DNA from 3 places in the Pseudoalteromonas sp. SR45-6 genome. Region 1 is predicted to be linked to each of the others. Evidence: predicted binding sites of a transcription regulator. Region 1 holds the regulator's gene; each other region holds the start of a gene.
The links. The regulator sigma-54, encoded in region 1, starts transcription at its own class of promoters, with help from an activator protein. The targets are predictions, from matches to a motif close to GTTGGCACGNNNNTNGNNT.
Positions count from the first base shown of each region.

Region 2: a site for sigma-54 is predicted at 1,753-1,771, ahead of H5158_RS05845 (PAS domain-containing sensor histidine kinase). Genes of this name have one in related genera too.
Region 3: a site for sigma-54 is predicted at 1,425-1,443, ahead of H5158_RS20670 (CsbD family protein). Genes of this name have one in related genera too.

Region 1 is NZ_JACJDM010000049.1:13,261-16,547, forward strand. Features, by position in the region: gene lptB (LPS export ABC transporter ATP-binding protein) at 1-595, shown strand, start outside; gene H5158_RS17660 (RNA polymerase factor sigma-54) at 662-2,158, shown strand; gene hpf (ribosome hibernation promoting factor) at 2,187-2,474, shown strand; gene ptsN (PTS IIA-like nitrogen regulatory protein PtsN) at 2,479-2,931, shown strand; gene rapZ (RNase adapter RapZ) at 2,952-3,287, shown strand, end outside.
Region 2 is NZ_JACJDM010000008.1:44,701-47,987, reverse strand. Features, by position in the region: gene H5158_RS05850 (sigma-54 dependent transcriptional regulator) at 1-609, opposite strand, end outside; gene H5158_RS05845 (PAS domain-containing sensor histidine kinase) at 606-1,718, opposite strand; gene H5158_RS05840 (DNA-3-methyladenine glycosylase I) at 1,859-2,446, shown strand; gene H5158_RS05835 (sigma-54 dependent transcriptional regulator) at 2,844-3,287, opposite strand, start outside.
Region 3 is NZ_JACJDM010000075.1:2,356-5,642, forward strand. Features, by position in the region: gene hrpB (ATP-dependent helicase HrpB) at 1-1,223, opposite strand, end outside; gene H5158_RS20670 (CsbD family protein) at 1,493-1,690, shown strand; gene H5158_RS20675 (RpiB/LacA/LacB family sugar-phosphate isomerase) at 1,911-2,543, shown strand; gene H5158_RS20680 (hypothetical protein) at 2,607-3,287, opposite strand, start outside.

The sequences.
Region 1 (3,287 bases):
CACCTTTTATATGATTGTGGGTTTAGTTCCAAGCGACAAAGGTAAAATCAGTATTGATGATAATGACATCACCTTACTGCCAATGCACAGTCGCGCACGGTTAGGGATTGGCTACCTGCCACAAGAATCATCCATCTTCCGTAAATTAACTGTTTATCAAAACCTGATGGCTATTTTAGAAACTCGTAAAGAGCTGAATAAACAAGCCAGAGAAGAAGCGCTCGACAGCTTACTTGATGAGTTTAGCATTCAACATATCCGCGACAGCCAAGGTATGGCATTATCTGGCGGTGAACGTCGTCGAGTTGAAATTGCACGCGCTTTAGCCGCAAACCCAAAATTTATCTTACTTGATGAGCCTTTTGCTGGCGTTGATCCTATTTCAGTGTTAGATATAAAGAAGATTATTGAACACCTTAAAAACCGTGGTATTGGCGTGCTTATTACCGACCACAATGTACGAGAAACCCTTGATGTTTGTGAAAAAGCCTACATAGTTTCTCATGGGGAGTTAATTGCATCAGGTACCCCTGAGCATGTACTCGCCGACCAAACAGTCCGCGATGTTTACCTGGGCGAGCAATTTAGGCTATAAAGCCACGCTCGGCTAAGTATCTGCTAGACTTAACGATGATAACAATAAAAGGATTGTTAGAGATACATGAGGCAATCACTCCAGCTGCGCATGGGCCAGCAACTTACAATGACACCACAGCTGCAACAAGCAATTCGCTTATTGCAACTCAGTACATTGGATCTCCAGCAAGAAATTCAAGAAGCGCTCGACAGCAATCCATTGTTAGAGCTAGAAGAACATGAATATTCAGACGACACGGCTGGTAAAAACGAACAAAAACAAGATAACGATGACTTAACCGTTAGCGCATCAGCAGACGACAAGCCAAGCGAATATGAACAAGAAAGTAGCGAAGCATTAAGTAAAGAGACCTTAAGTGACGAAATGGCTATGGACGTCACCTGGGACGAATACATGAGTGCTGCGCCAAATACGTCATCTGGGCCAATGCCTGAAGATGAGTCAATTTATCAAGGTGCCTCAACTGAAACCTTGCACGAATATCTAATGTGGCAATTACAACTCACACCTTTTAGTCCAACCGATGAAGCCATTGCCATTGCGATTGTTGAAGCCGTTGACGATTCAGGTATTTTAACCTTGAGCTGCGAAGACATTGCAGAGAGCTTAAATCAAGGTAATAACGAAGAAGAAATCGAACTCGACGAAGTGCAAGCAGTGTTAAAACGCATTCAGTTGTTTGACCCTGTTGGTATTGCTGCGCGCAGCCTACAAGAATGTTTATGTATTCAATTAAATCAATTTGATCCTGCAACTCCTTGGATTAGCGAGACAAAAATGATTTTAACTGATCATATCGATTTATTAGCTAGTCGTGACTATCGCACTTTGATGAAAAAGACTAAGCTTAAAGAAGATGAACTAAAAGAAGTAATGACACTGATCCACAGCCTTAACCCAAAGCCTGCGGATACCATAGTACGCGAAGAATCAGAGTATGTTATTCCTGACGTTTCGGTGAAAAAAATTAAAGGTCGCTGGGTGGTTGAACTCAATCCAGACAGCATGCCAAAAATTAGAGTGAACAGCCAATATGCGGCGATGTCACGCTCTGTAAAATCAAGCACTGACAGCCAATTTATACGCTCGCATTTGCAAGAAGCTAAATGGTTTATTAAAAGCCTAGAAAGTCGTAACGAGACGTTACTCAAAGTAACCAACTGCATTGTTAAACAGCAGCAAGGATTCTTTGAGCATGGCCCTGAGGCCATGCGCCCTATGGTACTAAACGACGTTGCCGAAATGGTTGAGATGCACGAATCAACAATTTCTCGTGTAACCACCCAAAAATACATGCATACCCCTCGTGGTATATTTGAGTTAAAATATTTTTTCTCGAGCCATGTAAGTACTGAGAACGGCGGCGAATGCTCATCGACAGCCATTCGAGCATTGATCAGAAAATTGATCAGTGCAGAAAACTCAGCGAAACCATTGAGTGATAGTAAAATTGCAGATATATTGGCAGAGCAAGGTATCAAAGTAGCTAGACGGACTATTGCAAAATACCGCGAGTCACTGGCTATTCCACCGTCAAATCAACGTAAAAGTTTGATTTAAGGCGTAAAATCACAAGAGGAAAATGCTTATGCAACTAAATTTAACTGGTCGTCATGTAGAAATTACTGATTCATTAAGAGACTATGTAAACAATAAGTTTGCCAAGCTTGAAAGGCATTTTGATCATATCAATAATGTCCATGTCATTCTTGATGTAGAAAAGCTAAGCCAAAAAGCAGAAGCCACATTACATGTCAGTGGCGCTGAATTATTTGCCTCAACTGAGCACCAAGACATGTATGCAGCCATTGACGGACTAATCGACAAACTTGACCGTCAGGTAATTAAACACAAAGAGAAGCACGCTCGACACTAACACTATGAAATTAAGCTCACTTATTTGCCAGGACTGCAGTAAAGCTGCGGTCCTTTTTAATAGCAAAAAACGGATCATTGAATTTATCAGCCAATTGGCTCATGAACAACTTCCTCAGCTATCACAACAAGAAATCCTCAACGCACTACTGTCGAGAGAAAAACTAGGTAGTACGGGTATTGGTCGTGGTATTGCTATTCCTCATGGCCGTATGAGTGGTGTTGAAAACCCGCTAGCAATAATTATAGTGAGTGAATCACCGATTGATTTTGATGCGATAGATAATCGCCCAGTTGATATATTTGTAGCTCTCATCGTGCCAGATGGTGATAGCCAACTTCATTTGAAGACGTTAGCCACAATTGCTGATAAACTCAACGACAAAGATTTTTGTAAACAACTACGTAGCGCAAAAACAGACCAAGATTTGTATCACGTAATTGCTGCGCAATCGTAGCCAAATGAAGGAGAATTTACATGGAGTTAATCATCATCAGTGGGCGTTCTGGCTCAGGTAAATCTGTTGCTCTGCGTGTAGTAGAAGATCTTGGCTATTATTGTGTAGATAATATTCCGGTAAACTTATTACCTTCATTAGTGCGCAGTGTCTCTGATAATTATGACAAAATTGCCGTCAGTATTGATGTCCGTAATTTACCGAAAGAGCAGGAAGAATTTAACGATATTCTTGAATACTTGCCTGGTTTTGCAAATCCGACGCTATTTTATTTAGACAGTGATGATCAAACCCTGATCAAACGTTTTTCTGAAACTCGGCGCTTACATCCATTATCTTTGGACTCTTTGCCACTG
Region 2 (3,287 bases), on a different contig from region 1:
GCCTTTCTCGTAGCCAAATAATGTAGCTTCGAGCATATTTTCAGGGATCGCAGCACAGTTTATTGCGACGAATGGCTGCTCTGCGCGATCTGATTTATCATGGATAAAGCGTGCGAGTACTTCTTTACCTGAGCCACTAGGACCAAGCACCATCACACTGGCATCCGATTTAGCAACCCGACTTGCAAGTTCTAATAGCTGAATGCTACTCGGATCAGCGACAATCGGCCCGTCAGTTTCTTTTTCCGGCTCAGGTAGATAGCGGCTTACCATATTAAGTAGCACTTCGGGCGCAAACGGTTTGGCCATATAGTCAATTGCCCCTAACCGCATAGCCTCAACAGCATCATCAATAGTCGCATACGCTGTCATCATTAAAACCGGTAGATCAGGGTAATTAAGATTAATGCTGCGCAGTAAATCAAGACCACTCATCGCGCCCATTTGCACATCGCTCACGACCAGCGAAAAGCTGTCTTTTTTAAGTAGCACCATAGCTTGCTCAGCACTGTCAGCCGCAACGCAATCTATTCCAGACATTTCAAGCGTATCAATCAAGGCTTCACGAAGCCCTGCATCATCTTCAACCACTAAAATCGTGTTGTTCATATTGCCTCCGCCGATGTTGACTTTGTACAAATAGGTAACAGTAAACTAAAGCAGGCTCCGCCTTGAGCATTGTTCGTTACTGCAACTCGTCCTTGGTGTGCATTTGCGACTGAACTAACTACCGCTAAGCCTAAACCTGTGCCTTGGCTTCGGGTAGTAAAAAATGGTTCAAATAATTTATCAAGTAAGCTTAAATCGACCCCAGGGCCATTATCACTTACAGTAATACACACTAGCTCGGGGTCACTCGCATCCCGCTGCGCACTTAATTGAACGAGTGCATTACTGCCAATGACTTGAATACTATTGTGAATAAGGTTTTGAATGGCACTGGCAAGCGCAGTTTTATTGCCCATTATCTCGATATCAGGCTCAGGTAAACTGACCTGAAGTTCACTATTATTAAGTGCGACCATAGCATCAGCGCCAGTTTTCACTTCAGTTAATAATTGCTGCATGGAAACATGTTCAACAACTTGCTGATCGCCACTTTTTGCGAACAACAACATATCGTTTACTTGGGTTTCGAGATCTTTTAAACGCGACATTAACTTAGTATGAAAATTGCCTCGCGAGCTTTCGGGTAACCGCTTTGAACCTAAATTAGCGGCATACAAAATCGCAGCAGACAGTGGTGTTCGCACTTGATGTGCCAAAGATGCCACCATTTTACCCAATGCACTTAAACGCTGCATATGTGCAACGCGTGTTTGTAGACGACGCGTTTCGGTTAAGTCAGTCATTAAGATTAATTGCCCTGGCTCTGGCGCTAATGCCGTTATTTCTAACTTAATTAAGCGTCCATCTTTTAGCGATACTTCATGGCCATCATCTTGTTGGGGCCGAAACGAGCGCTGGATCACACTGAACCACTTTTCACCTTCGAGTGGCTCCCCTAGCATGTCTGTTGCAATTTGATTAGCTTTAGCGATCAAACCGCGACCATCAAGCACCACAACACCCGCAGGCATTGTATCTACTAAATGACTTAACCAACTGGCTTGCTGGCGTAATTCACTTAACTCACCAATGTACTCTTCTTGCAGTAAACATGGGTTATACTGGGTCGCTGTGATAAATTGTGGTTTTAAGACATTAGCTAAGGCCATAATGCATTCTCGTTTACAGGATCTAACTAGCTAAATGCACAAATTGTACCAACAATTATATTGATTAATTTCATTTGCTTAGCGTATAAATAACGCGACAAAAAAATGACAAACTAAAATAAGCAAAGCAAGGAGACACTATGAATTCAACAAATTTATGTCGCTGCCCTTGGCTCGATACCAGTAAAGATGACTATGTTGCCTATCACGATGATGAATGGGGGATCCCAGTATATGATGACCAAACACTTTTTGAATTTATTACTCTGGAATCAGCACAAGCAGGATTAAGTTGGTATACGATTTTAAAGAAACGTGATGGCTATCGTCGTGCATTTTTGGATTTTGATGTAGAAAAAGTCGCACAAATGAACGAGCACGATGTTGAACGATTAATGCTTGATGAAACAATTATACGTAATCGTTTAAAAATTGTAGCAACTATAAATAACGCCAAACGTTTTATTGAAATTCAGCAAGAATTTGGCAGCTTCAGTAACTATCAATGGCAGTTTGTAGGTGGTAAGCCGTTAGTGAATGAGTTAGATAAACTTAGTGACTACCCTGCAATCACAGAGGCCTCAACTGCATTTGCAAAAGATTTAAAAAAACGGGGATTTAAGTTTTTAGGTCCAACCACAGTGTACGCCCATATGCAGGCCTGTGGTATGGTGAATGATCACAGTAATGATTGTTTTCGTAAAGCTGAGATTATTGAAAAATACTAGGTGAAAGGTGCTAGGTGCTAGAAAATCTTCTCTTTGCGCAATTAATCTTGTAGGCGCGGGTTTATCCCGCGCAATTAAAATGTATTCACAAAGAGGTTAAGAGTGCGCTGCGCTTATGAGGTAAAAAAAAGTATCAGATTTTAGGGTATTCGAAGCTCATTGCTCGAAGCCCGTGGCATTTTTTCTTCTCATTTACCCTCATTGTTTTCTCTTTGTGCAAAAAGTTTTTAGTGATTTATTCACTACAGCCCCCCCCGAATTAAAGATGGTGAGCGCGTCAGCAAGCTTAACGCCTATGGGTAATGACGAAGCCCATTCTAAAGGTGTAATTACCATCGTACTTGGTTAATTTCTGCCTAAAACCTGCTACCTGACACCTAAAACCTGCTCTTAGCTGTTAATCTCGTGATAGGTTATATTTTTTCATTTTTTCAACTAAGGTTGTGCGGCGTACACCCAAGATCTCCGCAGCACGCGCTACGACATAATCATAACGCTCTAAGGCCTGAGTGATCAGGCTAATTTCCAGCTCAGCTAAATAATCTTTTAGCTCAATCCCTTCGTCGGGTAAAAGGTCTGCTGATGGCTGAATTGCTTCAACTTCTGGCTCATCGTCGTAATCACTAAAACCAGTACTGAAAATATCATTGAAAGCATCACGCTCCATAAGCTCTTCGGGATATTGTGGTTCATAAGCATCAACTTCAATATAACGATATTTTGCTGGTAGATCGGGAATATCAACCACTTTATCTGGCAACATGATCACCATACGCTCAACTAAGTTCGCTAACTCGCGAATATTCCCCGGCCATGTGTGCTCTTTTAAACTATCAATTGC
Region 3 (3,287 bases), on a different contig from region 1:
CTTAGCATACGTGTACCGAGGGGGGTCAATTTATTGTTATTATCGAGCGCCTCTAACATTTGCAGTAATTTTGTTGCTTGCTGTATTTGTTGTGCTGTTGGACTATCTAACAAGCTTAGATCAGTTAACTCCGCGCCCCAGAATTTTGCCTCCAATAATAATTGGCTAATATCAGCACTTAAAATTTCTGGCGCATCATGGCTATTACGCCGCTCAAAGGTTTGTTTTGAACCAAGCCTATAAACTACACCGGGCTCAATACGCCCAGCCCGCCCAGCTCGTTGAATTGCCGATGAGCGAGAAATACTTTGTGTGGTGAGTTCAGTAACGCCAGTTTTTAAATTAAAACTAGCAGCGCGGCGCTTGCCACTATCAACCACAATACGAATACCTTCAATGGTTAAGCTAGTTTCGGCAACATTGGTGGTCAGCACCACTTTACGAGTACCTTTTGCCGCAGGGGCAATTGCAGCTTGTTGAGATGCTTTATCTTGTTCACCAAACAGAGTAACTACATGGCAATTTGCAGGCAAATCTGACAGCGCTTGTTGTACGCGGTTGATCTCATATTGACCGGGCAAAAAAACTAACGCACTGCCTGTTTGTTCAACTAAAGCTTGTTTGATAATACTGGCCATAGCGTCAAGCCAGCGGCTTTCATCTTTAATGGGTATGTAAATTTCATCGATGGGAAAGCTACGCCCGTGGGAACTAATAATTGAACAATCAAAAAACTGCTGATAGCGTTCGCTATCAAGGGTTGCCGACATCAATAAAATCGTTAAATCATCACGCAGTGCAGCTTGAGATTCTAATGCAAACGCTAATGCGGTATCGGCCGCAATAGAGCGCTCATGAAATTCATCAAATATCAGTAGGTCAACGCCACTGAGCTCTGGGTCGTTTTGTAGCATACGCGTGAGCATGCCCTCGGTAACAATTTCAAGGCGGGTATTAACACTGACTTTGGTTTCCTGCCTGATACGTAAACCAACGCTTTGCCCTACGGTTTCGTTTTGGCACTGTGCTAAATAGTTGGCAATATTACGTGCAGCTAAGCGACGCGGCTCAAGCATGACAATGTGCTTAAAGTGCCCGTCGCGCATCAACTGCAATGGTAACCATGTTGACTTACCCGCACCCGGCGGCGCTTGTAGTAAGGTAATCGGATCACTTTGTAATGTAGTAACGAGTTGATGATATATTTCTTGAACCGGCAGCACAGCTATTTATCCTAAATTGCATTGCCGATATTGTAACAAAAAACTGCAGTAAATCAGATTCATAAAATCGGTGATTATTGAGTGTTTGCAATAATTACAGACCGTTGCGTAGATTTTTTAGCTTATAATCTATTAAAAACTCATCTCTAAATAATAAAAACATTAACCAATTGATTATTAATAATAAAGTTATAATTTAATTTTGGTACAAGCCTTGCTACTTTATAACTGAAAGTAAATTCACAAACCGACATTATAAGGAGCGAATTATGAACAGTGATCGTATCGAAGGTAATTGGAAAGAACTTAAAGGTAAAGCGCAACGTAAATGGGGCGATCTTACTGACGGTGATTTAGATAAAATTGAAGGTAGCCGTAAAGAGCTGGTTGGTAAAATTCAACAAGCATACGGTAAATCGAAAGAAGAAGCTGAGCGTGAAGTTGATGAGTTTGAAAAAGGCCATTAATCAAAAACGCTAGGTAACTACAAAACCGCCTGAGCAGGCGGTTTTTTATTTTTAAACTCAAATAGCTGCTTTCATACTGAAGTTAAACTCAAAGCTCCTATGGTACTTCCTAACCTCTAGCAACTTACACAAATACTAATATTTAATAGATAACAACATTTGCCACCGGTAGCATTGGTATGTAGAATCAACTCAACGTTAACAAAATTGGTAGAGTCAAATGAAAATCGCATTAATGAACGAATTCAGTCAAGCGGCAAAAAACCCAATAGTACTTGAACAGCTTAACACTGTTGCTAATGCACAAAATCACCAAGTATTTAATGTGGGTATGGATGGCGATAACGATCATCGACTAACCTATATTCACCTAGGAATTATCGCAAGCTTACTGCTCAACTCTAAAGCGGTAGATTTTGTAGTGACCGGTTGTGGCACAGGTCAAGGCGCACTCATGGCGAGCAATGCGTTTCCTGGTGTGAGCTGTGGTTATTGTATTGATCCATCAGATGCTTACCTATTTGCACAAATAAACAATGGTAATGCACTCGCTTTACCCTATGCAAAAGGCTTTGGCTGGGGCGCTGAGTTAAATATTAAATATATATTTGAAAAAGCATTTACCGGCGAAAAAGGCCAAGGGTATCCAGCAGAACGTAAAGAGTCACAAGTAACAAATGCAGGTATTTTAAATCAACTAAAAGTGGATGTTGCTAAAGATTACTTAAGCGCACTTGAAGCTATTGATCCTGAGCTGATTAAACAAGCGATTGGCGGACCACGTTTTCAAGAGTGCTTTTTCGCACATTGCCAAGACGACGCAATTGCTGCGTTTGTTAAAGCGCGTATTTAATAAAATAGCGCCCTATATTTAAGGGGAGAACCCTCCCCTTTTTGCATCTAAGATAATTAACTTTTAACTTCCAGTGTTGATAATATCCTGAGACAAAATACGCTTACCATCTTTATATACTTCAAGCCAACCTGGTGGTGAGGTATCACAGCCAATCACTGTAACTTGTAATACGTAGCTGTAACGGCCGTTTTTAAATGTGTAACTATGATTACCGCCACTGCCCTCAAATTCGATCTCACCTTTTAGTAAGACTATATCTGGCTTATCGCTGGTTTTTTTATCATTGCTCCACGACGCATAGCGGAAGTTTCCATCACCTAAGTCATCAATGCGAATACGGTATTTAGCTGTTTGCCAATCTAAAATAGGCTCTACAAAAGCATTAATACTTGGGTGAAGCGCTTGCTTATCAGCTGCTATTAAATTTTTAGCCAGCAATTGTTCTTTAGCTGTTTGGTAATTGATACCGATGATTTTCCCATCCGTATCTACCCAAACGACACCGCTATTTAGCATAATGCCGCGCCAACCTACTTTATCCCAGTCAGTATCGATATTTGAATCAACAATCTGTTTAATAAGCGTCTCATCAAACACGTCATCAAAACGCTCAACTAACTCAGCTTCATTATTAATATCAGGCACTGGATATGTGCGCGAAAGCGGATAACGAATATGTGAGGAAATAGCCGCTTTATCGTGGTTTTTAAATGCTTTTATAAGATCTACAATAGGCTGTTG